4 regions of the Micromonospora sp. NPDC049903 genome follow, and region 4 is predicted to be linked to each of the others. Evidence: riboswitches for the same ligand, from Rfam matches in the RefSeq annotation. Region 4 holds a riboswitch; each other region holds the start of a gene.

Region 1 (6,962 bases), on a different contig from region 4:
CACACGTTCCAGGGCGGCTGCTCGGGCAGCGGCGACCAGGTCTCGGACACTCCGGCGGAGGCGTCGGCGGCCTACCAGTGCCCGACCGGTCGGGACACCTGCTCCACCACGGGGCTGGACCCGATCACCAACTTCATGGACTACACGTACGACACCTGCATGTACCAGTTCACCCCGGGCCAGGCGACCCGGATGATCAACGCGTGGAACACCTACCGCGCGTAGCGCGGCAGTCGTCGGCGCGTACCTCCGGTGCCGGTCCCGCCGTCAGGCGGGACCGGCACCGGTCGGTTCAGGCGGCGCGGACATGTCGGGCCGCGCGGGTCCGGTGGGGCGTGGGCCGGGCGGCCTGCGGGGTGGCGCCGGCCGGGTCGAGCCAGACCTGCACGGCCGGCTCACCGACCAGCCCGCCGGTGGCGGCGCGCTCGTGCCGGGCGAGCATCGCCACGTCGACGGTGAACTCGAACAGACGCCAGTCGGCGTGCGGGGCGGCGCGGGCCGCGAGCGCCAACCGGGCCACCGTGGCGTCGTCGGTGACGGGTCGGGCGCGGCCAGCGACGTACGCCTCGTCGTCGCTCTCCTCCGCCGGGAACGAGTGCAGCGCGTAGCGCCCGTCGCGTTCCAGGTCGCGCCGCTTCGGCGAGTCGATCACGAAGCAGAAGAGACCGTCGGCGGTGATCACCGGGGAGACCGGGTGCACCCGGGGCCCGCCGTCGGCGCGGACCGTGGCCAGGTAGCCGAAGCCCGGGCCGTACTGCTGCATGAGAAGGCGGATCCCGTCGGCGAGTCGGGGCTCGTCGACGGCGAAATCGGACCAGGAAGCCATGCCGACATCCTATCGAACATACGTTCTAAGCAGGTAGTCCGACACGCAGGTCACGACTACCGGCCGCTAAGGTGTGGCGATGCTGCTCTCCGACCGCGACCTGGTCTCCGAGATCAAGGCCGGCACCCTGGCGCTGGAGCCCTTCGAGCCCACCCTGGTGCAGCCGTCCAGCATCGACGTCCGCCTGGACAAGCTGTTCCGGGTGTTCAACAACCACCTCTACACACACATCGACCCGGCCACCCAGCAGGACGATCTCACCTCGCCGGTGGAGGTGCCCGACGGCGAGCCGTTCGTGCTGCACCCGGGCGAGTTCGTGCTCGCCTCCACGCTTGAGGTGATCTCGCTCGGCGACCAGCTCGCCGGCCGGCTCGAAGGCAAGTCCAGCCTCGGTCGCCTCGGCCTGCTGACGCACTCCACCGCCGGCTTCATCGACCCCGGCTTCTCCGGTCACGTCACGCTGGAGCTGTCCAACGTGGCCAACCTGCCGATCACGCTCTGGCCCGGTATGAAGATCGGCCAGCTCTGCATCTTCCGGCTCTCGTCGCCCGCCGAGCACCCGTACGGCTCGCTCGTCTACGGCTCGCGCTACCAGGGGCAGCGCGGCCCGACGCCGAGCCGCGCCTGGCAGAACTGGCGTACCTGGCCGACCCGCTGACGACCGGCGGGCCCGCGCTGCGCAGACGCGGGCCCGTGGTCGTCCGCCCGGCGACTCAGCCGGGTCGGCCGAAACTGTGGATCGGACTGGTGTCCATCCGCTTCATCGCGATCGGCTTGCCGGCGCGGGAGGCGTGCACCACCCAGCCGCCGCCGACGTACATCCCGACGTGGTGCAGGTCTCGGAAGTAGAAGACCAGGTCACCCGGGCGCAGGTCGCCGCGACCGACCGAGGCGGTGACCTGCCGCTGCCGCGCCGCGTTGTGCGGCAGCGCCACCCCGGCCCGCGCCCACGCGGCCAACATCAACCCCGAGCAGTCGTACGCGTGCGGCCCCTCGGCACCCCACGAGTACGGCTTGCCGATCTGGGCGCACGCGAAGGTGACCGCCTCACCGGCCGGGCCACCCGGATAGGTGGCCGGACAGGGCGCCGGCCGCAACGGACCACCACCCCCGTCGTCGTACGCCCGCAGCCGCAACCGTTGCAGCCGCTCGATCTCGGTGTCGATCTGCCGCCGCTTCCCGGCCAGGTCAGCCTCGGTGCGGGTCAGCTCGGCGATGGTGCGGTCCAGTCCGGCTCGGGCGGCGGCGAGTTCGTCCCGCAGCTCACGCGCCTGGCGTACATCCTCCTGCTGGAAGCGGGCGTACCGGTCGAGCACGCCGAGCTGGGCGACGACCTCGCCCGGCGACCGGCTGCCCAGCAGCGTGTTCACGGCGCGCACCGGCTCGCCGCGGTACGCCCGCGCGGCCAGCGCGCCGACCCGCTTCATCGCCTCGTCCACCTGCTGTTGCAGCGGGGCTATGCGAGCGGTCAGGGCGTCCGCCTCCCGGCGGGTGCCGGCCAGGTCCTGCCGGGTCGCGTTGTGTCGTTCGATGACGGCTTCGAGCCGGTTCCAGTCCTCGTCGATCTGGCGCTCGATGTCGTCGACCGTGGGGTCGGCGTGGGCCGCCGTCGCGCCGCCGGTCAGCAGGACGGCGGTCGCGGCGAGTGCGGCGAGTGCGGTGGTGCAGCGGTACCAGCGGAATCGCGGCGCATCCGTCGTCGGGCCGGGCTTCGCCGACCGGTACGACGGAGGCCGCGGGGCATGGTGTGCCACCGGGCTGCGTACTCCTTCTTCCCAGACCGCCTACCGGGTTAGCTGACGGGTTCGGGCGGGAAGGGGACGCCCTACCGCGACCATCGCGGACTCACCCCGGGAACCTGGGTCCCCGGCTCGCTCGGACAGCGACTCGGCGGTGTCGGACCGTCACCGCCCCGGGTGGGCGGTTGTGCCAGCGGCCCGACGATTGACCAGCGTAGGGACGACCAGCGTCGATACGCAACACACCCACACCGTCACTCTCGGTGCATTAATCCGACAACGAAGAAGGCCCCCGGTCGCTTGACCGAGGGCCTTCCGTGGTTCCTGCGTACGCGCTCAGGCGTCAGCCTGGTCGACGGAACCCGGCGACCGGCATCGTCGTGATCGGCGAGACGTTGACCGGGACACCGGCACGCGCCGCGTGCACCATCGTGTTGTTGCCCAGATAGATCCCGACGTGACTCACGTCGCTGCGGAAGAACACGAGGTCACCGGGGCGGGCGTCGGCCCGCGAGATCGCCTTGCCCTCGCGCCACTGGGCGCCGGTGAAGTGGGTCAGGGAGATACCCGCCGCCCGGTACGCGTACTGGGTGAGACCGGAGCAGTCGAACGAGTTCGGCCCGGTGGCACCCCAGACGTACGGCTTGCCGACCTGCGCGCAGGCGGTCCGGATGGCCGTCCGGGCCGCGTCGCTGACCACACCGTTGATGGTCGGGCAGTTGGTGGTCTTGACCGTGGTCACCGGAAGGGACCGCTCCAGCCGCTTGATCTCGGCGTCGATCTGCTTCTTCTTCGCCGCAAGCTGCTTCTGCTTGGCCTCCTGGTCGACGATCAACGCGTCGAGCGTGGCCTTCTGGTCGTCGTACTTCTTGCGGATCTTCATGACGCCCTCGAGCTGGCGGCGCTCCTCCCAGGCGAGCCGGTCGAGGAGGGCCATCTGCTCACCGAGCTGGTCCGGCTTCGCGTTGAGCAGCACCGCGCCGAGTTCCTGCGACGGGCCGGTGATGTAGTACCGGGAGGCGAGGCCCGCGACCCGGTTCATCGCCAGCTCCGTTTCCAGGGCCAGCGGCTGGATCTTCTTCTCCAGCTTCTCGGCCTTCTCGCGGTTGACCCGCAGCTCCGAGCGCACCTTGTTGAACTGCTCGATGGTGGGTTCGAGCTGCTGCCACTGCTTGTCGATCTGGCGCTCGATCTCGTCCACCGACGGCTCGGCGTACGCGGGCGCGGCGACCAGACCAGCACCGACCGCAGCGGCGGCGACCAGGACGACCAGACGGCGAGCGACCTTGCGCAGCCCGCGCGCGGGGGTGGGGCGTCCCGGCGCATGACGATGGAGGGGCATGGTTGCCACCGGCACCGACTCCTTTGCGACCGACCACCGGGCGTCCCGCTAGCGGTAAGGGGCGAGACAGACGACCCACGGCGGTCGGTGCCTCACATTAGGGGAACGCGCGCGGCGGAATCAAGGCGACCAACGGCTCATTCACCTTTGCGCGACCGATCGCACACAAAGGGTGTCGACCAATTCGTTACAGTTATCTACGCCAATATAAAAATCGGGACGTGTCGGCATCCGTACAGATGCCGCCACGTCCCGACGTACGCGCTGGTCACCCGGCGACCGGCTCGCCCTCCTCGGCGCCCCGGGCCTGCTCGGGCTTGACCGAACGCAACAGCACGCTGGCCACGTCGACCACCTCGACCTGGTCGCCGGCGCCTTTGCCGTTGACTCCGTCACTCAGCATCGTCGAGCAGAACGGACAGCCGACCGCGACGGTCCTCGCACCGGTGGACATGGCCTCCTCGACCCGATCCACATTGATCCGCTTGCCGATCCGCTCCTCCATCCACATGCGCGCGCCACCGGCGCCGCAGCAGAAGGAGCGCTCGCTGTTGCGCGGCATCTCGACCAGGCCGTCGTCGGCGCCGACGGCGCTGCCCAGCACCTCGCGTGGCGGGGTGAAGACCCGGTTGTGCCGGCCCAGGTAGCACGGGTCGTGGTAGGTGACGCCGCCGTCGACCGGCTGCACCGGGGTCAGCTTGCCGGTGGCGACCAGGTGCGCCAGCAACTGGGTGTGGTGCACCACCTCGAACTCGCCGCCGAGCTGGCCGTACTCGTTGCCCAGGGTGTTGAAGCAGTGCGGACAGGTCGCGACGATCTTCCGCTTGGCCTTCTCGCGGCCCTCGAAAGCCTCGTTGAGCGTCTCCACGTTCTGCTGGGCGAGCATCTGGAAGACGAACTCGTTGCCGATGCGGCGGGCCGGGTCGCCGGAGCAGGTCTCGCCCTCACCGAGGATGGCGAACGAGACGCCCGCCTCGTTCAGCAGTGTGGCGACCGCCCGGGTGGTCTCCTTCGCCCGGTCCTCGAACGCACCGGCACAGCCCACCCAGAAGAGGTACTCGAAGTCCTCGACCTCACCGACCCGGGGCACCTCGAAGTCGAGGCCCTTGGTCCAGTCCTCCCGGGTGTTCTGCGGCGCGCCCCACGGGTTGCCCTTGTTCTCCAGGTTGCGCAGCATCACGCCGGCCTCGGAGGGGAAGTTCGACTCGATCAGCACCTGGTAGCGGCGCATGTCGACGATGTGGTCGACGTGCTCGATGTCCACCGGGCACTGCTCGACGCAGGCGCCGCAGGTGGTGCACGACCAGAGCACGTCCGGGTCGATCACGCCGCCCGCCTCGGCGTCGCCGATCAGCGGCTTCTCCGCCTCGGCGAGCGCCAGCACGTCGAGGTGGGCGAGCTGCGCGGCGGTGGCCTTCTCCTCGCCGGTGAGGTCCTTGCCGCCGCCGGCCAGCAGATAGGGCGCCTTGGCGTACGCGTGGTCGCGCAGGCTGAGCACCAGCAGCTTCGGCGACAGCGGCTTGCCGGTGTTCCACGCCGGGCACTGCGACTGGCACCGGCCGCACTCGGTGCAGGTGCTGAAGTCCAGCAGGCCCTTCCAGGTGAACTGCTCGACGTGCGCGACGCCGAACTGATCCTTCTCCGGATCGGCCTCCTCGAAGTCGAGCGGCTTGCCCTCGCTCATCATCGGCCGCAGCGGCCCGAGGCCGGAGCCGGACGCACCCGGCTTCCGCTTGAAATAGATGTTCGGGAAGGCCAGGAAGCGGTGCCAGGCGACGCCCATGGTCACGTTCAGCGAGATCACGATGAGCCAGGTCATCGAGATCGCGATCTTGACGAGGGCGGCGACGCTGACCCCGGACTCCCAGTCCGGCAGCACCGAGCCGACCGCGTGACTCAGCGGGGTGGCCCAGGTCGGGTACTCGAAGTGGTCGGTGGCCACCTTGAAGCCGCGGATCAGGAAGCCCATGACCAGGACGGCGAGAACGACGGCCTCGACGAAGTAGCCCTGCCACATGGTGGAGCCGGTGAATCGGGACCGGCGTCCGGCCTGACTAGGCCGGTTCGCCACCCGGATCGCGATCAGCACCACGATGCCGACGACACCGAGGATGCCGATCCACTCGGTGACCAGCCCGTAGAGCGCCCAGCCACCGATCAGCGGCAACCCGGCGGTCGGCGACACCACCTCGAAGTACGCCTCGAGCACCAGCAGCGACAGCACGAGGAAGCCGACCATCACGAACCAGTGCGCGGCGCCGACCACGCTCCAGCGGAGCATCCGGGTGTGTCCGGCCGTCTCCGCGAGCATGGTCTTCGTACGCTCGACGTGGTCACCGGAGCGGGACGGATCGGGCTGACCCAGCCGGATCACGGCGAACATCTTCGAGACCGCACGCACCGCAAGCCACACCGCCACGGCGGTGATGGCGGCCGCGAGGATCGTGGTGACGATCTGGACGCTGCCCATCGAGTTGGCCTCCCGGTCTGCTGCCTGTCGAGCGGCTCGGCGACCGGGGTCGGGGTGCGGTTGGTCACCCCAGGGTGCCGCACCTCGACCCGGATCGGTCGATGACCTCGGTCCACTCGGTCATGCGATGCAGCTTACGCGCAAGGTTACTCAGCAGTAACGTGAGACTTCTCGCACCTGGGCCACGCCGCCCTGCGCACACCTTAGGAGGCCGCCGCCGAGTCCGCTCGGTCGGGGCCTGCGCAGGTGGCCGTTGAGCAGGGAATCAGCGCCAGCGGGAGAGCAGGATCAGGGAGCCGACCATCGCGCCGAAGCCGATCGCGAGGTTCCAGTACCCGAGCTCCATGACCGGGTACTCCTGCTCAGACAGGTAGTAGACCACCAGCCAGGCGATGCCGAAGGCGATCAACGACACGGCCGTGGCGGGCAGCCAGACCGGGCTCGGCTTACGGGACGCCGATGTCGTCGTCGGGCGTACATCCGTGGGCGGGGTGTACACCTTCTTCTTGCGGACCTGAGACTTGGGCACGACGCTCTCCAGAGGGGTTACGACCTCGTCCGGCCTGACAACCGGGCGCGAGGGCG
Region 2 (6,962 bases), on a different contig from region 4:
GCCGCTGGCCACCGTGATCTTCGTCGCGACCTGGGTGGCGGCCTCGCAGTGGATCCGGGCCGAGCTCTGGGCGGCCCTGCTGTCGGTGGCGTACGTCCTGGTGATCGCGGCGGCGGCGGACGCCGACGTGCACGGCCGCCGGTCGCCGCTGCGCTCCCGGCTGATGGTCTGGCTGGGCGAGGTCTCGTTCGCCTTCTACCTGGTGCACGTCTTCGCGATCATGACGATCCTGCGGCTCACCGGAGACTGGGGCACCGGCCTGCCCGGCTGGTGGGGAGTGCCGGCGGTGATCGGGTTCCTGCTGCTCACCCTGGCGCTGGCCGCGTTGCTGCACCGCTACGTGGAGCAACCGATGATGCGGCGACTCGCCCCGAGCCGCGCCGCTTCCGCCCCGCCACCCGCCGCCGGGGCCGCCGGGCCGCCCACCCAGCCGCCCGCAGAAGCGGGCGCGGAGCCGCCTGCGGGCTCGCCCGTGCAGCCACGTACCGGGTCGCCCGCCGGGCTGCCGAGGCAGCGGGTGGCGGGTGACGAGCCGAGCACCGCCGGTCGGCGCGACCCGCACCGCTGAGTCCATGGTGGATCGTCCTCCTCGGCCGTCCGACCTGCTGTTTCGTGTGTCATCGGCGGCGCGTCGCCGACGCGACACGCCCGTCGCCGATGCGATTCGACGGTGGTGGCGGTAGCGTGACGATGTGCTTCCCGTCGCGTCCGCCCGTCCCCTGTGGTGGCTGGCGCGCTGGGCGACGCGGCTGCTGACCGGGTTCGCGGTCGCCGCCGCGTTCACCCTCGGCGCCTGGGCGATGCCCGCCCAGAGCGGCCCCGCCGGGCACCCCGCCGTCGACCGGGTCGCGTCGTCCGTCCTGCTCGCGCAGTCGCCCCACGCAGGCTGGCAACCCACGTCCTCCGGCACGCTGGTCGCAGTGGCCGCCACCGGGGTCGTCGACCGTGTCGACCCGGTGGGCGTACCCGGACTGCTGCCGGAGGCGCGCCCGGAGGCGCAGCGGCCCGCCGCGACGGCGGTCGCGGGTCCGGCGACATCCGTCCCGACGACGGTCGCACCGGCCGCTCACGGTGCCCGCGCCCCACCCGGCGCCTGACCTGACGCCTCGCTGCGGCCCGCCGACCGGACTCCGCCGCAGCCCGTCCCGCAACGCCCGGGACCTCTGCCCGCGATGCACCCCGTCACCGCCCGCCCGGTCCCGTGGCGCCGCCACCGGACGACCGGATGCCGGCGCGGTCCGCTGTCAGCGCACCACTGCCCACGAGGTACCGCCATGGAGAAGACCGTCCTCTACCAGTTCCTGATCGAGGTGCCCCGAGCCGCCGCTATCTGGTCGGTGCTGCTCCTGCTCGCGCTGGGCATGCTCACCGCCCTGGTCGCCCGGCCCGAACCGGACTCGTCCGGCGCCGACGAGACCACCGGCCCGGCCGACGACCCCGCCGAGGCCGAGGCGGCCGATCTGCGCCGCTACGCCGGTGAGGTGGCCGTGGCCGCCGCCGGGGCCGCGCAGAACGCCGCCCGGCGGCAGGAGGCGTGGCGTACCGCTCAGACCGCTCTCGACCGGGCCTGGGCCGGATTCGACGAGGCGGAGAGCCGGGCCCGGCGGCTCGCCGGGGCCACCGCACTGCCGGCTCCCCGCACCCCGCGCACCGCCAGCGAGTACGCCGCCCGGGAGCGCTGGCTGCACCATGCGGCGATGCAGGCGCACTGGCGCGGTGACCTGTCGGCGCGGCAGCTCACCGACGTGCTGGCGCGTCGGGCCGGCTGGGATCCCCGACTGCACCCGGCCGAACAGGAGGTGGTCCTGGCCCGGATCGTCCGCGACAACCACCGGGCCGCATACCGGGCCGCCGCCGAGCGGGAACGGGCCGCCTGGAGGGAGGCCGAGCTGGCCACCGACGCGGCCCGGGTGCTCTCCGCCGAGGCGTACGCCGCCGCGCAGCGCGTGCGGCCGAACCTGCTCCCGGCGCCCGCCGTCACCGCCGTCGCACGTCCGGCCGCAGCGGTCCTGCGGTGGCGCCCGGCGCGCGTGGGGTGACCCGGCTCGGCGACCGGATAGTCCGGCCGGATTGGGTGAGCCCGGTCACATCCATCGCCGGAACGGACGCCGGGGCGGGATCCGCCCGAGACGTGACGCGATGCCCGGAGACATTGTCTGCGGGTGGTCCACCTGTCACCGCCTGTTGCGTCGATCGCCGTCGGTCCCGTTGCGCGACGTCGCTGACCGAACGCCCGAAAATCATCGACCTGGATCATGTTTACGCAGGTCAGAGCGGGTTGGCAGGGCAATGGCCGGCCAGTAGTGTCGGCCCGTCCGATGCGGTACCCGATCGCAGGAGGCGACGCCGCATCGACCCGCCTAATCGTGGTCTCACGAACCGGGGACCCACCGCACCACTGGGGTGAATCCGCGAGCCTCGGCTCACGGTAGGGCCGTCTTCCCGCCCGAACCCGTCAGCTAACCCGGTCGGCGGTGTCGGAAGGAGCTTTTCCTCTCGTGCATCCCCTCGTCGTACCCCTTGAGTTCCCGCACCTCCACGGCACCGCGGTGCCCGCGCTCGTCGGGCCGTCGGCCACGAGCTGACTGCGACCACCGCCCCGCCCGGTATCCGGGCGTCGCCCCTCGCACGGCCGTCCCCGTACTCGGGTGGTCCTCGACAGGTCCTGTCGAGCTGACCGCCGGAGCGGTTCGCCGTGCCTCCCTGAGCCCCGTGGAGGACTCCGTGAAGCAGACCGTCACGCGCCAGCTACGCCGGCTGGCCACCGAACGCCCCTACCAGGTCGTCGCCGCCTCGGCCGCCGCGCTGGCGCTGGCCACCGGTGCCGGTGCCGTACTCGTCGGCACCGAGGACACCCCGGCCACCGCGCACACCACGACCGCCGTCGCCGAGTTGCGCGGCGACACCGCGGTCTCCCGCGCCGAGGCCCGGGTGGAGCCGACCCCGTCGACCCCGCCGGGCAGCGCGGCCCCGAGCAGCGCCGCGCCGTCGCCGTCGCCCTCGCCGAAGGCCACCTCGGCGGCTCCCTCGCCGGTGGCCACCAGTGCGAAGGCCGCCCCGAAGGCGCCGGCGCGGAAGGTCCTGGACTACGACTTCCAGGCGCAGACCACCGGCTACTACTGCGGCCCGGCCGCGGTACGCAACGCGCTCAGCGCCGCCGGTGTCGACCGTGACCAGGACACCCTGGCCGTCCAGCTCGGCACCACGTACGCCGGCACCAACTCGGCCCAGGACACCACCCGGGTGCTCAACGCCACGGTCAAGGGCGAGCCGTACTCGACCACGATGTTGCCGGGCGGCTCGGCCAGCCCGGCGCAGATGGACCAGCTCCAGGCCGACGTGGTCGAGGCGATCACCGACGGGCGCGGTGTCGTGGTGAACGTGGCCGGCAGCGCCACCGACACCGGCGGCGGCTGGCACTCCTTCCCCGGTGGTCACTACGTCGCCGTGGTGGGCTACGAGGACGACGGTCGACTGGTCAAGATCGCCGACTCGGCCGACGCCTCGTACTACTCGTACTGGATGACCACCATCGATCTCGCCCACTGGGCCGCCACCCGCGGCTACTCCTCCTGAGATGTAAGGAAGGGTCCCCTGCTAACGCCTCGTGCATAGCAGGGGACCCTTCCTTCCCTCCAAGTGGCAGACTTCGCGCATGAGCGAGGAGTCGGGCGACCGGGCGGTGCTGGTGCTGCTGCACGGGATGGGTGGCACCGGCGACGTGTGGCTGCCCTGGGCGCCGCTGTTGCAGGAGCGGTGGCCGGGCCGGTGGTCGGCCCCGGATCTGGCCGGTCACGGCGCCGCGCCGCCGCTGCCGGAGTACTCGTTCACCGCTCTCGCCGACCGGGTCGCGGGGAGTCTCGCCCCCGGTGACCGGATCGTCGTACTCGGACACTCGCTCGGCGGGGTGGTCGGCCTGGCGCTGGCCGCCGCCGACCGGGGCGTGGCGGTCGACGCGGTGGTGGGCCTCGGCATCAAGGCGGTCTGGTCCCCGGCGGAGCTGGCCCGCGCCGCCGACCTGGCCGCCCGGCCGGTCACCTGGTTCGGCACCCGCGAGGAGGCGGCCCGGCGGTACCTGCGGGTGGCCGGCCTGACCGGGTTGCTCGGCCCGGAGCAACCGGCGGTGGACGCCGGGCTGCGGCAGGTGGACGGGCGGTGGCGGCTGGCCATGGACCCGGCCGCCTTCGCCGTCGGCGAACCCGACCTGGCCGCGCTGCTGGCGACGATCGACGTGCCGGTCCTGCTGGCCCGAGGCGAACACGACACGATGGTCACCGACGACCAGCTCCGGGCGTACGGCGTACCCGTGGTCACGTTGCCCGGTCTCGGTCACCACGCCCACGTCGAGGACCCGGCGGCGGTGCTGGCCCTGCTCGACCCCTGGCGCTGAGACCGCTCAGGTGGCGCTGGGCAGCGCGGCGTCGGTCGTGGCCCGGGGTGCCGGGGCGGTCCAGGTCGGGTCCAGCTCCCGCCGGGCGGCGCCCAGGAACGCCTCGGCGTACGACTCGGCCGGGAAGTCGCCCAGGTAGCGCCGACGGGTCGCCCAGCGCGCCTCGGCGAGCGGATCGGTGTCGAGCAGCCGGGTCAGCACGTCGTCCAGGTCGGACATGTCCCGGCGCAGCACGTAGCCGGTGGCGGCGAGGGGGAACCGCTCGACGAACCGGTCACCGTCGACACCGGTGTCGGTGACCACGTAGGGCTTGCCCGAGTACAGCCAGTCGGAGACCACCCCGGAGACGTCGGAGACCAGGGCGTCCGCCCGGTTCACCGACTCGGCCAGGGTGAGCCGCCCGGCGGCGGCGCCGAACACGTGCTGACGGCCGGTGCGGGAGCGGTCGGCGGCGAGCAGTTCGTGCAGCCGGGCCAGGCGTCGGGCCGAGGCCGGATGCTGGTTGGTGTACGGGTGGGCGCGCAGGATCACCGTGGCGCCCCGGTCGAGCAGCCGCCGCAGCAGCGTCTCTGCCATCGGCAGCGAGCAGTAGTCGGCGTCGGCGTGGTGGCCGGTCCAGGTGGGGGTGTAGAGGACGGTGGGGTTCGTCAGCCCCCGCGTCGGCTGGTGGCGTACCTCGATCGCCTCGACCTGCGGGCGGCCCACCACCACGAACTTCTCCGCCGGGATCTCCACCCCGGCGCGGGCGTACCGGTCGATGGCCGCCTCGCCGGCCACGAAGATCCGGTCGAAGATCGCCGACACCGGGTTGGCGCTGGGCGCCTTGTCGCTGTCGCCGTGGTGCAGTTGGACGTGGGTGAGCTGGGTGAACCGGATGCAGTGGCTGTTCTTCGCGCCGTGGTTGACGTAGAACGCCACCCGCAGGCTCGGCACCAGCACCTCGTCCATGGTGCGCAGGGTGGGGCAGTAGACCACCGGGGCGGTGGTGGCCGCCGCGATGGCGGGCAGGAACTCCGGCTCCCGCAGCATCACCACGAACGGCCGACCGATCCGTTCCAGGTACGGCAGCCACATGGTGACCTGGTACTCCGACCCGGGCGGGGCGGAGAAGTGGAGCACGAACTCCGGCTGGTGCCGGCGCAGTGCCCGGGTGACCGCCGACCCGCCGGCCGCCGGCCGGAACCGGCGGCGGGCCAGGTCGAGGGTGACCGCCCCGGCGGCGGCGCCGACCGGCAGGCAGAGCAGCAGGGCGACCACGGCGGGCAGGCCGGCCAGGGCGGCCACGGCCAGCGCGGCGAGCAGCCCCGCCACCGCGTCGTCTCCCCGGGCGGCGACCTGCGGCACCCAGGTGCGTACCGGCAGGTTGGCGGCGCGGATCTCCAGGTTGCCGGCGGTCCGCAGCGGCCCGGTGACCAGCACCAGCCCGAGCAGCACCAGGGCGGTGACCACCAGGATCGGGTCGAAGCCGCCGTCGAGCTGTCGGGCGTAGCCGACCAGGATCCCGGCGGCGAGCAGGGCGGTCTCCGCGACGCTGTCGGCGCCGGGTCGCACCCGGCGCTCCCAGACCGTGGCGGCGAGCGCGGCCACCGCCAGCCCGAGTCCCCAGGTGGTCGCGCCGGTGAGCGCGAGCACCAGGAACGCCAGGACCGCACCGCCGGTGCTCAGGCCCCGGGCGGCCAACTTCGTGACCAGGTCACCACGCATCTCGGCGCTGCCTTCGTGCTCGGCGTCGGCGGGTCAGCCGACGCGGGTGCCGCTGCTGGCGTCGGCCTGGGTGGGTACCGGGGCGGGAGCCGGCGTCTCGCCGGGCGGCCGGCGTACGTCGATCACCTGGCCGGTGAGTTCCGAGATCAGCACGTCCAGCGAGGCCTGGGCGACGGTCTCGGCGGCGAGCAGGGTGTGCTCGGGCTCCGCGCCGAACGCCTTGGTCCGCATCGGGGTGGCCGTCCGCTCCGGGTTGATGATGTTGACCCGTACGCCGAACTCGGCCCACTCGTCGGAGAGCGCCTGGGTCAGGTTGACCAGCGCCGCCTTGGTGGCCGAGTAGAGCGCGTAGTCGGCCCGTCCCCGGGTGTAGGAGCTGGAGGTGTAGAGCAGGAGCTGGCCCTTGGTCTGCTGGAGGTAGGGCAGGGACTGGCGGGCGACGGTCACCGGGCCGACGAAGTTGACCTGGAGCACCCGGTCGATGGTCTCCTGGTCCATCTCGGCCAGCGCGCCCTTCTCCAGGATCCCGGCGGTGACCACGACGTGGTCGATCCGTCCGGTGGCCTCGAAGGCGGTCCGCAGCGCGGCTTCGACGTCCTCCGGCCGCTCCACGTGCGTGCCGGTGCTGGAGCGGCTGAACGGGAAGACCTGGGCGCCGTGGCGGCGGGCCAGCTCGGTCAGGTCGTGGCCGATGCCGTAGCTGCCGCCGAAGATGACGATCGTGCGGCCGGTGACCTCTTCGCTGTACGCCCGGTGGTCGGTCAGCCGGGGCACCTTGGCGGCGGCGAGCTGGAACAGCTTGTCGGCCAGGTGCACGTCGACCGGGTGGGTGACCTTGATGTTCTCGTCCGAGCCGTCGATCACCTTG
Region 3 (6,962 bases), on a different contig from region 4:
AGGTGGCGGCCAACGCGATGGCCAGCGGGGTCACCAGCATCGTGATCCGGGCCAAGAGATAGAGCCCGGCGGCGATCACCACCAGGCAGGCACTCCAGACCACCGCCGTACGCACCAGCCAGGGCAGGGCCGCCCAGGTCTGTCTCGGCCCGGCCCCCCGCCGCGTCGACTCCTCGGGCCTGCGCCCGTCACCCCGTGCGACCACGTCGGCCTCCTCTTCCCGGCGAGGTCGTACCCGGCCGGTGTCCGTCCGACACCGGTCCCACGCTAGGTTCCCGCCCGACGGGCCGGAGGAGGTTCGCGCTATCTGCCTGTCGCGGCAGAACCGGTCAGTACGCGGGCGCCGCCCGCCCGGGAACCACGGTGGGCATCTCGCGGGTCTGCTCGACGCCACCCAACGCGGTCAACGGCAGCACCGACTCACGCTCCTCGACCTGCGGTAGCAGTGCCGAAAGCGCCTCGTCGCGCAGGCTGCGTGCTGCCGCGGCGGCCAGCTCGGCGGCCCGCCAGCGCTCCTGCTCCTGCGCGTGGGCCGCCTGCTGGCGCGCGAAGAGGTTGTCGCGTACCGCCCGACGCAGCGTCAGCTCCTGCTCGACCGGGTGCAGTCGCGGGTCCCAACCCCGGTGGGCGAAGACGTCGCTGAGCTGTTCCACCGACAGCTCCCGCCGCCAGTACGCCTCCATGGCCGACCGGTGCAGCCACCGCTCCCGGTCGGCGTACTCGGCGGGGGTGCGCGAGGTCTGCGGCAGCGGCATCCCGGTGGCCGCGGACAGCCGGCGGACGTCCGCCTCCGCCGTCTCGTACGCCTGCCACGCCCGCTCGGCCTCGTCCTGCGCGGTGAGCCACTCCTCGCGACGTCGCCGGGCCGTGGCGTCGGCCCGGTCGGCGGCCACGGCCACCTCCTCCGCCCAGCGGTCCTGGTCCCGCTGTTCCTCGGTGTGCTCGGTGCGGCTCGGCAGTGCCGCCTCGCGGATCCGGGCGCCCGCGTCGAACCGGAGGAGGTGTCGGGGGCGCAGCAGCAGGGCGGCGATGGCGAGGATCACCACGCCGAGCAGGCTCAGCCAGATCACGGCGGCCATGGGGACGTCGGGCATGACGTAGGAGAGAGCGGTTCGCATCATCAACACCTCTCGCGGTCGGATGAGGGTCGTCGACTGGGGGAAGGTCTGTGGTCGCCGAGGTCGGCGACAGGACGTCGGGCCGGGCCGGACGGGTCCGCGACGGCGGTGTGCCCCCGGGACGCGCGACGACGGTCGGTGGCCGTGTCCGGGGTCGGGCCGGGGCGGCGGACGGTCGCGTGGGCCGGTGGGGCGTCCTGAGGCGGGCCGTCGGTCAGGCGGCCGGTGGACCGCGACGGGTCGGCTCACCGTTGCCCACGGTGCGGCGCGGCACGGTGAGCTGGTAGACCGTGGTGATGGCCGCGCCGGACTCGACGGCGGGCTCGGGGCGAGCCGGCGGCGAGGTCGGGACCGTGGGCTGCGTCGGTGACGTCGCCAGCGTGCCGGAGGCCCGCACCTGCGCGGCGGCCGGTGCGACGGTGCCCGGCCAGGTCGGCAGGTCGGCCGTGACGGACCAGGCGCGATGATCGGCGACGCCGTGGATCGGCTGGTCGCCCGCCGGGCGCAGTGGCAGGTTGGCGGCGGCCGTGCCGAGGCCGACCGCCAGCACGAGGGCGGCCAGCGCCAGTCGGGTCAGCTCACGCAGCGTGCGCAGCGTCGCCGGCCACAAGGGACGGGCGAGCGCGACAGACGACACGTGTTCAACCTATCGCCCCCGTGCCGATAACGCATGGGCGCGAGTGGGATGGGATCGGTGAACCACGCCACGTGGTCGACTGTGGACGGTGCGGGCTAGTCGGTGAACAGGGCGAGCAGGTCGCCGACCTGGCGGTCGGCCTCGGCCGGGTGGCGGAACCGGCCGGCCGGGTTGAGGGTGTACTCGTTGCGGCGGCCCACCCGGGTGCGATGCAGATAGCCGCCCGCCTCCAGGTCGGCGACGATGGCCTGGGCGGCGCGTTCGGTGACCCCCACCTCGCTGGCGACGTCGCGCAGCCGGGCGGTGGGGTTGCGGGCGATGGCGAGCAGTACGTGTGCGTGGTTTGTCAGGAAAGTCCAGTTGCGGGTGCTTTCTCGCTCGTCTGAGGTCGCCATGCCCGCCATCGTATGGCCTGCCCTGTCGTGTTCCGGAGCTGCGCTCGCGCCCGCTCGGCTCGATTGGCAAGCGTTCTGGAATACATGAAATGCAGATCACGCATAGCTTGACGTGCCTTGCGCTGCGTGTGACGGTTGGTGGCAGCCCGTGGCCAGCGCCGGCCGGGATGACCAGGCATTCCACCGAGAGGCGAGGTGACGCCGGATGAGTCGACCCGGAACGATCGGAGCGCAGCCCGGTCCCGAACGCGAGTACCTGACCGCAGACCTTCCCGGTTCGCGGGAGCGCGCCCTCGCCGAGCTGGTCGCCGGCAACCGCCGCTTCGTCACCGACACGCTCCGGCACCCCAACCAGAACGCCAGCCACCGGGCCGCCGTCGCCGCCGAGCAGCACCCCTTCGCGGTGATCGTGGGCTGCTCCGACTCACGGCTCGCTGCGGAGATCATCTTCGACCGTGGGCTGGGTGATCTCTTCGTGGTCCGTACCGCCGGGCACACCATCGGCCCGGAGGTGCTGGGCAGCGTCGAGTACGCGGTGAGCGTGCTGCGTACGCCGCTGGTGGTGGTGCTCGGGCACGACTCGTGCGGTGCCGTCCAGGCGGCCCGGGCCGCGGCGGCCACCGGCACCGCTCCGTCGGGGCACCTGCGGGCCGTGGTGGACGCGGTGGTGCCCAGCCTGCGCCGGGCCGAGCAGGCGGGAGTCGACGACCTGGACGCGATCGTCGACATCCACATCGCGCAGACCGTCGAGGCGATGCTGGAGTCCTCCGAGGCGCTGGCCGCCGAGGTGGCCGCAGGCGGGTGCGCGGTGGTGGGCATGTCGTACCGGCTGGCCGCCGGTGAGGTGCGGACCGTCGCGGCGGAACCTGCCGAGATGTCGGGTGTGGTCACGCCCGTGGGCTGATCCGCCGGATTGCCCGACACGGACGACGAGGGCCGCTCCGCCAGACGGCGGAGCGGCCCTCGCATGTCACCCGGACGGTGCTCAGAGCAGCGACACGTGCACGTGGTCCGTGTGGTTGGACGGGCCGCTGTAGGACCGCCACCTGTTCTCGGTCGGGAACCAGATCTGCCGGTTCCAGATCACGTAGTAGATGCCGAGCCGGTCGGCGTTGCGGACCAGGAAGGCCGCCAGGTTGTTGCCGTAGATCCGGGTGTCGTTGTTGTGCCAGGGGCTGAACCCGCTGTTCTGCAACGACCAGTCACAGGCCCGGCCCTTGGGGTGCTCGAACTTGTCACCGGGCCGCCAGCAACCGACGAAGCGGTCGAAGCCGGCCCGCTTGACCTCCTTGTACATGTGCAGGGTGCGCGGCGTGATGCAGCCCGACGTGGTCGGGTCCTTCTGGCTGCACGACTCCGGCTTCCAACTGCCGTCGGACGCGCGGTTCGGCGCCACCCGGGCGACCGGCGAGGTGGCGGCCACCAGGCCACCGGTCAGGCTCTCGCCACCGACCAGGCGGAGTGACTTCTCCGCCTCGGTCTTCTTGCGCGCCATGTCGTTGGTCAGCTTCTGCTGCTCACGGACCTCGGCGTCGGAGGCGAGCTTGGCCTGGTCGGCGCGCTCCCGGATCGTGTTGACCTCGCCCAACTTCTTGTCGTTGAACAGGTTCAACTCGTCCAGGGCGGACGCGCGGTCCATGAACGAGTCCGGCGCGTTGCTCTGCAACAACATCGCTATCGCACCCACCCGGCCGGTGCGGTACGACTGCGTCGCGATCTCGGCGACCTGCGGCCGGAGCGCGTCGAGGTCGGCTTGTGCGCGGCGCAGCTCGACGTCGAGCTTGAGCTGGCGCTTCTTGGACCGCTCCAGCTGGTTCTTGGCCTTGGAGAAGTCGCGGTTCGCCGACTCGATCAGGTCGTTGAGCATCGGTGGGTCGTCGTCGTGCTCGGCTGGCGCGGGTGGGTTCGGCGCGGCCATGGCCGGCAGGGGCCCGGCGAACACGGCGAACGCGGCGAACACGGCCACCACAGGGGTCATCCAGCGGCGTAGGGGTGCCGTCACTTCTTTCCCTTCCATCGACCGCCGACCGGGTTAGCTGACGGGTTCGGAACGGAAGTGGCCCCTACCGCTGACGCGGATTCACCCCACCTACCTGGGTCCCCGGCTCGCCTCGCGGCGATTGGGCGGTGGCACCGCAGGCGCCGCTGCGCGCCTTCGTCGGTGACCGGCTGTGAGGTTACCCGACGGTCCATGTCGGTCTCTACGCCCCGAACCCGGCTAGATGCGTCATTTCGTAATCGCGATGGGTGACCAACGACACGGGCACGAACCGTGTCGGCAGGGGCGGTCACGCTGCGGGGTGTCACCATGTGGTGTCCGTGCTCCTGTCCGGGTCGGGCCACCGCGATCCGGTGGCGGGGGGTGTGTCACGCGCACGCGCGGTGCTGAGCGCGTGCAGGGCCTCGGTCCGGTCCGTACCGGGCCGGGGAGTCGGGGGAGTGGGGCCGCCGCCGTCCGGCCCGTCGTCGTGGCCGCCGGACCCGCCGGGCTCCGGCGTGTCCCGCCGTCCGGCGGTGACCACCAGCGCGGCCAGTGCGGTCGTCAGCGGTACGGCGGCGACCAGCCCCAGCGTGGCCACCACGCTGCGGACGATCTCCTGGGTGAGGAACTCGCTGGTCACGATCTGGCCGAGCGCGCGGGTGTCGGCGGTGAGCAGGAGCAGCAACGGCAGCGACGCGCCCGCGTACGCCAGCACGATGGTGTTCACCACCGAGGCGATGTGGGCCCGGCCGACCCGGGTCGCCGAGCGGTACAGCTCCCGGCGGGTGAAGCTCGGGTTGGCGTGACGCAGTTCGGTCACGGCGGCGGCCTGGGTCACCGTGACGTCGTCGAGCACGCCGAGCGAGCCGATGATGATGCCCGCGAGCAGCAGGCCGTGCAGGTCGACGTCGCCCCGGAACATGGACAGCGTGGTGGCGTCCTCGCTGCCGAAGCCGGTCAGGTGGGTGGCCCGGGTGGCGGCCAGCCCGAGCAGGCCGGTGAGCACCAGGCTGCCGAGCGTGCCGAGGACGGCCACCGAGGTCTGTGCCGAGATGCCGTGTGTCAGGTACAGCACCACGAACATGATCAGCGCCGCGCCGACGATGGCGACCACCAACGGCGGCTGGCCGGCACTGATGCCGGGCAGCACGAAGGTGATCAGGATGGCGAAACTGGCTGCCAGACCGCCGAGCGCGGCCAGGCCGCGAAGCCGCCCGAAGGCCACGATGGCGGCGGCGAACAGCACCGCGAGCCAGATCAGCGGCTTACCCCGCTGGTGCTCGGCGATGTTGTAGTAGCTGAGCGAGGGGTCCTCGGGATCGGTCAGGGAGACCAGGATGATCTCGTCGCCGACGCTGACCCGTGGCGCTCCCGGGCCGTCCGGCAGCGGCGTCTGCACGTCCTGACCTTCGTCCGGGCCGTTGTCGACCCGTACGGTCACCGTGCCGCACTGCTGCCCGGCGGTGGTCGGGGTGCCCTCGGGCACGACCGGGTTCGGTGGGCAGGGCTCGTTCACCACCCGGGTGACCGTGCCGTGGTAACGAGGCGTGTCGTCGGCGGCCTCGGGTCGCGGCGGGTCCGAGGGCCAGAGGATGAGCGCGGCGACCAGGGTGACGAGGAAGAGGGGGACCACCGTCACGATGAGGATCCGCCGCACCCGGGGTGGGGTGGGCGGAGCGGAACGGGTGTGGTCGGCGCCCATTCATTGTCTCCCAACGATTCCAAGGCGAACTACGTACCGGCGGGCGAGAAGGTTCAGCGCCGCCGGTCGGCCGCTGCGGCGGGCATCCGGAATGGCCCGAGCGTGGCAGGATGGCTGCGTACCGTGAGGGCAGGGCCGGCTCTCGGCAACCGCAGCAGGGCTGCGGCCCGGGTGCGCAACCGCGGCAGGGCTGCGGCCGTGTCACACCGCCACACGCGGGCGGCGGCAGTGCGGCGCGACCGTGTCGGGGGTACGGCGACGGGCCGCCGAAGGTCTGCTGCGGCGGTGGTGCGTGCCCGACGGCGGGCGGGGGCCGGGAGGCTTCCGGGTCGGCTGGCCATCGTGGCGAATGGTAGCCAGGTCGGCATCGGAACGCAGGTCGCGAGCGTGTGTCGGGGGCGGGCGTCGGAGACGACACTCCCGGCCGGGCGTGCGGGTGGGGCGGGTCAGCCGCGCCTCATCAGGCGACGGGCGGGTCAGCCGCGCTTCATCAAGCGGCCGACGGCGGCCATCATCTCGGAGGCCATCTCGTCGGCGCGGCCCTCGGCGGCGCCCTCGTGCATGCAGTGCCGGGCGTGCCCGTCGAGCAGGCCGAGAGCGACCTTGTCCAGCGCGGCCTGGATCGCGGAGATCTGGGTGAGCACGTCGATGCAGTAGCGATCCTCGTCGACCATCTTCTCGACGCCGCGTACCTGCCCCTCGACACGACGTAGCCGGGCGAGCAGTTGGTCCTTGCTGGCGGTGTAGCCGCGGATCGGCGCGGGTGTGCTCATGAACACGAGGATAACGTACCCCTGGGGGGTATGGTACGGTCACAGTTGTGGATACCCCCCGAGGGTATTCGACGGGGTGCCCGGCCCGGGTGGACGGGCCCTGGAGAGGAGAGTTGCCATGGTCACCACGGCGTACCAGGTGCAGGGCATGACCTGCGGCCACTGCGTCAGCGCGGTCAGCGCCGAGGTCGGCGCGATCCCCGGCGTCGAGGACGTCCAGGTCGACCTGGCCAGCGGTCAGGTCACCGTCACCAGCGCGCAGCCGCTGGACCCGGCCGCCGTCCGGGCCGCAGTCGACGAGGCCGGTTACGAGTTGGTCGCCGCCTGAGGCGACCGGAGACCGAGGTGTCCCGATG
Region 4 (6,962 bases):
TTCGCCCGCCGGGTGGCCGGGCTGGTCTTCGTCTCGACCACCGCCGAGGGGCACACGCACACGGTCTACGGGTTGTCGCCCCGGATCGCCCGGATCATCCGGCTGGCCGAGACCACCGGGGCCGGGGTGCTCGCCCGTTGCGGGGCCTGGCGTCCGCCCCGGGCCCTGTTGCGCGCGCTCCGCCCCAGCATCCGCTGGATGCTCTTCGGCGACCGCTGCGACCCGACCGACATCCGCCTGGTCACCTCGGCGGTGGCGCGCGCCTCGCTGCGCTCGATCGGCGGGTTCCGGGCCTCCTTCGGCGCCCAGCACCGGCTGGAGACGTTGGCCGCGCTGGCGGATCTGCCGGCGGCGGCGTTGGTGGGCGACCGGGACCGGCTCACCCCGCCGCCGTGCGCGGAGTCGATCGCCGCCGCGCTGCCCGCCACCGAGCTGACCGTCTGCCCCGGCGCCGGGCACATGTTGATGATGGAGCGTCCCGAGGAGGTCACTGCGGCCCTCTCCGGCGTGCTGCGTCAGGTGCTCGCCGACGCCCGACGCGCCGGTGGTCGGGCCGCCGCCGGCCGCACCCGCCGCCGATAGAGATCGCACCCGGGCCCGGTGCCTCCGCACGCCCGCGAGGTGGGGCGTAATCTCGTGCGGTTGGCCGGGCCGGGTGACGAGGAGAACGAAGCGGTGGACCAGAGCACCCTGGACCAGGAGATCGCCGTCGAGCAGCGGCATCTCGACCGGGTGTACGCACGACTGGCCGAGCTGCGCCGCGCGGCGGTCCGTGCCGAGCGGGACGGCTACCGGCTGGCCCGGGTCGGCAACTTCGGCGCGCTGGTGGAGCGGGACGCGATGGTGTTCCACGCCGCGCAGCGCCGTCACGTGCTCGACGCCGAGTACGAGGGGCTGGTCTTCGGCCGTCTGGACCTGCGCGACGGGCAGGTGTTCCACGTCGGACGGCTGGGCATCCGCGACGAGGACGCCGCGACGCTGGTGGTCGACTGGCGTGCCCCGGCCGCCGCCCCGTTCTATCAGGCCACCCCGGCCGAGCCGCTCGGCGTGGTACGCCGCCGGACGATCCAGTCCAGCCGGGAGCGGGTCACCCGGATCGAGGACGACCTACTCGACCCGGACGCCGCACCGGCGGAGATGGCGGTGGTCGGCGACGGCGCGCTGCTGGCCAACCTGTCCCGGACCACCGGTCGGGGCATGCGCGACATCGTGGCGACCATCCAGCGCGAGCAGGACGAGGCGATCCGCTCCCCCGGTTCCGGGGTGACGCTGGTCTCGGGCGGGCCGGGCACCGGCAAGACGGCGGTGGCGCTGCACCGTGCTGCGTACCTGCTCTACTCCGACCGCAGCCGGTACGCCGGGGGCGGCATCCTGGTGGTCGGCCCCTCCTCGGTCTTCGTCGAGTACATCGCCTCGGTGCTGCCGTCCCTGGGTGAGGAGACCGCCACCCTGCACTCGCTGGGCACCCTCTTCCCCGGGCTGGTCGCCACCCGCACCGACCCGGTCGAGGTGGCCGCGGTCAAGGGGTCGCTGCGGATGCGCCGGTTGCTGGAGCGGGCGGCCCGGGACGGCGTACCCGACTCCCCGGCCGAGCTGCGGCTGCTCTACCGGGGGCAGTTGCTGCGGTTGGAGCGGGCCGAGCTGGACGCCATCCGGGACCGGGCGTTGGCCCGGGGCGCGCGGCGCAACGAGGTACGCCGGGCCGGCTTCGACGGCGTCCTGGCGGCGCTCTGGGCGCAGGCCCGCCGGTTGGGCATCGCCCGGCTGCCCGAGCAGCGGGCCTTCGAGGACGAGCTGATCGACCGGACGGACTTCCGGGACTTCCTCAAGGCGTGGTGGCCCCGGCTGCATCCCCGGCACGTGCTCGGCTGGCTGGCCGATCCGGAGCGGCTGCGCCGGTACGCCGCCGGGCTGCTGTCCCGGGCCGAGATCCGGCTGCTGGAGCAGGCGTACCGGGGGCTGGCCGCCGAGGTGCCGACCGTCGCCGACGTGGCGCTGCTCGACGAGCTGGACGCGCTGCTCGGCAAGCCGGTGCGTCCGGCCCGCGCGAAGCGCGACCCGTTCCAGCTCGCCGGTGGGGTACGCGAGCTGAGCACGCACGCCGGCCGGCAGCGGGCCGCCCGCCAGGCGGCCCGGGAGCGGCCGGAGGACTACCGCGACTACGCGCACGTGGTGGTGGACGAGTCGCAGGACGTGTCACCGATGCAGTGGCGCATGATCGGCCGACGCGGTCGGCTGGCCTCGTGGACGGTGGTGGGCGACCCGGCGCAGACCGCGTGGACGGGGGATCCGCAGGAGCTGTCCCGGGCCCGGGACCAGGCGTTGGGTCGTCGGCGGCGGCACCGGTTCACGCTCACCACCAACTACCGCAACTCGGCGGAGATCTTCGCGGTGGCGGCGGCCGAGATCCGGCGGGCGTACCCGGACCTGGCCCTGCCCACCGCCGTGCGGACCACCGGGGTCGACCCGGTGGAGCTGGTGGTGCCGGCGGCGGAGCTGGAAACCAGTGTGCTGACCGCCGCGAGCGCGCTGCTCGGCGAGGTCGAGGGCACCGTCGGGGTGATCACGCCGGTGCCGCGCCGGGACGAGGTCGCGGCCTGGCTGGGCGGGCTCGGCGGCGAGCGCCTCCAGGTGGTGACCAGCCTGGAGGCCAAGGGCATGGAGTACGACGGCGTGGTGCTGGTCGCCCCCGGTGAGATCCGTGCCGATCCGGGCTCCGGCGTGCGTACGCTCTACGTCGCCCTGTCCCGGGCCACCCAGCGGCTGACCACGATCGACCCGACCGGCTGAGCGCGCACATATAGCAATGTCGGCATAGATCCGTCCCCGGCGGGGCGCAGCACGCAAGGTGTCTGCGTGGGCGCGGGCCACGACCACCACCACGCTTCGGTGTCGAACGCCGCACACCGCCACTCCGGCCGGCTGTGGGCGGCGTTCGTGCTGCTCGCCGCCCTGATGGTGGTGGAGGCGGTGACCGCCCTGTGGACCGGCTCGCTGGCCCTGCTCTCCGACGCCGGGCACATGTTCACCGACGTGCTCGGCATCGGGATGGCGCTCGCGGCGGTGACCGCCACCCGACGCGTGGACACACATCCACAACGCACCTTCGGCCTCTATCGGCTGGAGGTGCTCGCCGCGTTGGCCAACGCCGTGCTGCTCGTCGGCGTCGCCGGTTACGTGCTGGTCGAGGCGGCACGCCGGTTCGGCGACCCACCGGAGGTGCGTACCGGGCCGGTGCTGGTGGTGGCCACGCTCGGCCTGCTCGCCAACCTGGTCGCGTTCGCGCTGCTGCGACCCGGGGCACGGGAGAGCATCAACCTGCGCGGGGCGTACCTGGAGGTGCTGGCCGACCTGCTCGGCTCGCTGGGGGTGATCGCGGCGGCGGCGCTGATCGCGCTGACCGGCTGGTGGTGGGCGGACCCGCTGGTGGCGGTCGCGATCGGCGCGTTCATCCTGCCGCGTACCTGGCGTCTGGGCCGGGCGGCGGTCCGCATCCTGGTGCAGGCAGCCCCGGAGCACCTCCAGGTCACTGCGGTGCATGACCGGCTGGCCGCGGTGCCCGGCGTGGCCAGCGTCCACGACCTGCACGTCTGGACGCTCACCTCCGGGATGGAGGTGGCCTCGGCCCACCTGACCACCGCCGAGGGCGTCGAGGTCGGCACGGTGCTCCGCGCGGCCCGTAAGGCACTGCGCGAGGACTTCGACATCGCGCACGCCACGTTGCAGATCGAGCCCGGGACGAGCGCAGGTGCCTGTGGGACGGTGGAGTGGTAGCGGGACGAGGAATACGAAAGGCAACAAGAATCCCATTTGTCTGGTTTACTGGTGATCAGGGGAACACCAGGAGTCACACCGGCTGCACCAGCCCCACCAGCACCGGTAGGCTCGGACCCGGTCTCCGCCAGGCGGCACTCGACGGTGCCGGCGGTGACCGCCGCCTAATCGCCCGCCAGGGCGAACCGGGGAACCATGTTCCAGGGGTGCATCCGCGTCCAGCGGTAGGGATCTTCCGTCCCGAACCCGTCAGCTAACCCGGTCGGCGGCTGACGGAAGGACATGTGCATGCCAGCAGTGGCAACCGTGAGACCGGCCGCCCGTACGGCGGCCCTGATCGCTGCGGGGCTCGCCCTCGCCCTGGGCGCCGCGCTCGCTCCGTTCAGCGCTGCCTCCGCAGCCCCCGGTGACGTCGGCGACGAGGGCGGCACACCGGCGCTGCGCGCCCAGTTGGAGGCGGCCAGCAAGGGCTACCTCGACGCCAAGACCGCCCTGGACCGCTCGGTCGACCGGCAGAAGAAGCTGGCCGCGCAGCTCACCACGACCGAGGGTCAGCTCACCGAACGCAGCGACAAGGTAGCCGAGATCGCCGCGCAGGCGTATCGCGGCGGCCGGCTCGGTGCCGCGTCGGCGCTGCTCAACAGCGGCTCCCCGGCCGGCTTCATGGACCGTGCGGCGGCGCTGGACGCGGTGGCGGCCAACGAGGAACGCGCGCTGCGGGACCTGCGGACCACCCGGGACGAGGTCAGCAAGACCAAGCAGGCCCTCGACGTCGAGGTGCAGGAGCAGCGCAAGCAGGTGGCCGTGATGGCCAAGCGCAAGGAGCAGGCCGAGCGCTCGCTGACCGTGGCCGAGGAACGCGCCGAGCGCGCCGAGCGGGCCGCGGCACAGGAGCGGGCCAGCCGGACCCCGGCACGTGGCGGCGGTTCCAGCAGCGCCACCGCCAAGCCGGCACCGCGCAACTCCAACGGCTCCTGGCCGGCCGAGTCGTGCAGCGTCAACGACCCCACCCCGGCCAACGGCTGCATCACGCCCCGCACCCTGCACGCGCTCAACCAGGCCAAGGCGGCCGGCTTCACCCGGTACGTCTCCTGCTACCGCGCGGGCGGCTCGGGTGAGCACCCGAAGGGTCGGGCCTGCGACTTCGCGGCGCAGAAGAACGGCTTCGGCGGGGTCGCCACCGGCGGCGACCGGACGTACGGCAACAACCTGGCGGCGTTCTACGTCAACAACGCCGACCGTCTCGCCGTGCTCTACGTGATCTGGTACAAGCAGATCTGGCTGCCGAGCAGCGGCTGGCGGACGTACAGCGGCGCGCGGGGCGACCCGTCCAGCGACCACACCAACCACGTGCACCTGTCGGTGTACTGATCCACACGGCACGCCGGGTGGCCGCCCTCGCGGGTGGTCCACCCGGCGTCGTCGTTCCCGCACTCCGAGGCGGCTGCCTCGGTTCCGCCCCGCCCGTCGCCGCGCGCTCTGCGGCCACCTTGGTTACCGTCGACATCGAAGCGGACATTTCGTGGCGACCGGGAGGAACGGTTATGAGCGGACCGCAGCGGACCCAGTGCGACGGTGCGTCGTGAGCGCGGCGACCGGACATGTGATGGTCTTCGCGCCGACCCCACTGCTCACGGTCACGATCGACCAGCCCAACGAGACTCCGGAGCTGCACCTGCACCCCGGCGGTCAGGGCGTCTGGCAGGCCCGGATGGTGCTGTCGCACGGCGTCGACGTGGTGCTCTGCACCGCGCTCGGCGGCGAGATCGGGCAGGTGCTGGAGCCCCTGCTGGTCAGCGAGGGCGTCGACCTCAAGGTGGTGGCGCGGGACTCCGGCGGCAGCGGCGGGTACGTACACGACCGCCGCGAGGGCACCCGGCAGGAGATCGTCGACGTGACCGGGCAGCCGCTGAGTCGACACGAGTTGGACGAGCTCTACAACCTGTCGCTGGGCGAGGGACTGCGGGCGGCGGTGAGCATCCTGAGCGGCCCGAACGACCCGTCGCTGGTCCCCGCCGACCTGTACCGGCGCTTCGCCGCCGACCTCGGCGCGAACGGCAGCCGGGTGGTGGTGGACCTCTGCGGCGACCACCTCACCGCCGTGCTGGACAGCGGGGTGTTCTTCGTCAAGGTCAGCCACGAGGAGCTGATCGCCGACGGCCGCGCGGCCGACGACGACGAGGAGCAGCTCACCCGGGCGATGTACGAGCTGCACGCCACCGGCGCCGAGAACGTGGTGGTCAGCCGTGCCGACAAGCCGGCGCTGGCCCTCGTCGACGGCGAGGTCTTCGAGGTGCAGATGCCCCGCCTGGAGGCGGCCGACCCGCGCGGTGCGGGAGACTCGATGACCGCCAGCGTGGCCGCCGTGGTGGCGCGCGGCGGTGACGTACGCACCGCGATCCGGACCGGCGCGGCGGCCGGCGCGCTGAACGTCACCCGGCACGGGCTGGGCACCGGGCGGCTGGACTCGATCACCGGCCTGGTGGACCGGGTACGCCTGGAGCCGGCCGGCGTCCGCCGGCAGGAACGCACCACCCCCGACGAGTTGGCGCACCGGGTGGGTGGCGCATGACGTTGCGCGTGCTGATCACCAACGACGACGGGATCGCCGCGCCGGGAATCCATGCGCTGGCCCGGGCGGCGGTCGACCGAGGGCTGGACGTGGTGGTCGCGGCACCGTTGGAGGAGGCGAGCGGCACCAGCGCCGCGATGAGTGCCGTGGAGCAGGACGGGCAGGTGGTGGTCCGTGAGCATCCGCTGCCGGAGCTGGCCGGGGTACCGGCCTTCGGGGTCGGCGGCTCACCCGGCTTCATCGCGTTGATCGCCGTGCACGGCGCGTTCGGGCCGCCGCCGTCGGTGCTGCTCTCCGGCATCAACCGGGGGGCGAACGCGGGCCGGGCGGTGCTGCACTCCGGCACGGTGGGTGCGGCGTTCACCGCCGCTGCCAACGGCTGCCGGGCGTTGGCGGTGTCACTGGACGTGCTCTCCGTCGGGGAGGCGACCGCCGTCAGCGGAGGTGCCGCGGTGGCCGCCGCGGCCCGGGTACGCGACGCCGAACGGAACTGGGCCACCGCCGCTCACGTGGCCCTGGACCTGCTCCCCCGGCTGACCGCCGGTCCGGTGGAGAGCGTGCTCAACGTCAACTCGCCGGACGTGCCGTTGGACCGGCTGCGCGGCGTACGCCGGGC

The links. A riboswitch is a leader RNA that binds a small molecule or an ion and turns the genes downstream of it on or off. The one in region 4 is predicted to bind cyclic di-AMP.
Region 1: linked by a shared signal. The riboswitch ahead of ACIBO1_RS10970 (NlpC/P60 family protein) and the one ahead of ACIBO1_RS24575 (coiled-coil domain-containing protein) in region 4 are both predicted to bind cyclic di-AMP.
Region 2: linked by a shared signal. The riboswitch ahead of ACIBO1_RS15400 (C39 family peptidase) and the one ahead of ACIBO1_RS24575 (coiled-coil domain-containing protein) in region 4 are both predicted to bind cyclic di-AMP.
Region 3: linked by a shared signal. The riboswitch ahead of ACIBO1_RS03150 (coiled-coil domain-containing protein) and the one ahead of ACIBO1_RS24575 (coiled-coil domain-containing protein) in region 4 are both predicted to bind cyclic di-AMP.

The regions. Positions count from the first base shown of each region.
Region 1 is NZ_JBITKL010000004.1:289,228-296,189, reverse strand. It holds gene ACIBO1_RS10985 (zinc metalloprotease) at 1-225, shown strand, start outside; gene ACIBO1_RS10980 (pyridoxamine 5'-phosphate oxidase family protein) at 293-826, opposite strand; gene dcd (dCTP deaminase) at 906-1,484, shown strand; gene ACIBO1_RS10970 (NlpC/P60 family protein) at 1,540-2,580, opposite strand; cyclic di-AMP (ydaO/yuaA leader) riboswitch at 2,593-2,729, opposite strand; gene ACIBO1_RS10965 (NlpC/P60 family protein) at 2,909-3,922, opposite strand; gene ACIBO1_RS10960 ((Fe-S)-binding protein) at 4,176-6,377, opposite strand; gene ACIBO1_RS10955 (cell division protein CrgA) at 6,643-6,906, opposite strand.
Region 2 is NZ_JBITKL010000008.1:76,218-83,179, forward strand. It holds gene ACIBO1_RS15385 (acyltransferase family protein) at 1-568, shown strand, start outside; gene ACIBO1_RS15390 (hypothetical protein) at 693-1,097, shown strand; gene ACIBO1_RS15395 (hypothetical protein) at 1,275-2,039, shown strand; cyclic di-AMP (ydaO/yuaA leader) riboswitch at 2,348-2,489, shown strand; gene ACIBO1_RS15400 (C39 family peptidase) at 2,713-3,576, shown strand; gene ACIBO1_RS15405 (alpha/beta fold hydrolase) at 3,656-4,390, shown strand; gene ACIBO1_RS15410 (CDP-glycerol glycerophosphotransferase family protein) at 4,397-6,094, opposite strand; gene ACIBO1_RS15415 (D-ribitol-5-phosphate cytidylyltransferase) at 6,128-6,962, opposite strand, start outside.
Region 3 is NZ_JBITKL010000001.1:766,237-773,198, reverse strand. It holds gene ACIBO1_RS03175 (AI-2E family transporter) at 1-205, opposite strand, end outside; gene ACIBO1_RS03170 (hypothetical protein) at 330-1,121, opposite strand; gene ACIBO1_RS03165 (hypothetical protein) at 1,333-1,755, opposite strand; gene ACIBO1_RS03160 (helix-turn-helix domain-containing protein) at 1,851-2,159, opposite strand; gene ACIBO1_RS03155 (carbonic anhydrase) at 2,356-3,054, shown strand; gene ACIBO1_RS03150 (coiled-coil domain-containing protein) at 3,136-4,152, opposite strand; cyclic di-AMP (ydaO/yuaA leader) riboswitch at 4,156-4,287, opposite strand; gene ACIBO1_RS03145 (YibE/F family protein) at 4,454-5,833, opposite strand; gene ACIBO1_RS03140 (metal-sensitive transcriptional regulator) at 6,310-6,606, opposite strand; gene ACIBO1_RS03135 (heavy-metal-associated domain-containing protein) at 6,725-6,934, shown strand; gene ACIBO1_RS03130 (hypothetical protein) at 6,960-6,962, shown strand, end outside.
Region 4 is NZ_JBITKL010000020.1:32,396-39,357, forward strand. It holds gene ACIBO1_RS24560 (alpha/beta fold hydrolase) at 1-582, shown strand, start outside; gene ACIBO1_RS24565 (HelD family protein) at 676-2,790, shown strand; gene ACIBO1_RS24570 (cation diffusion facilitator family transporter) at 2,857-3,774, shown strand; cyclic di-AMP (ydaO/yuaA leader) riboswitch at 3,926-4,058, shown strand; gene ACIBO1_RS24575 (coiled-coil domain-containing protein) at 4,063-5,145, shown strand; gene ACIBO1_RS24580 (1-phosphofructokinase family hexose kinase) at 5,381-6,346, shown strand; gene surE (5'/3'-nucleotidase SurE) at 6,343-6,962, shown strand, end outside.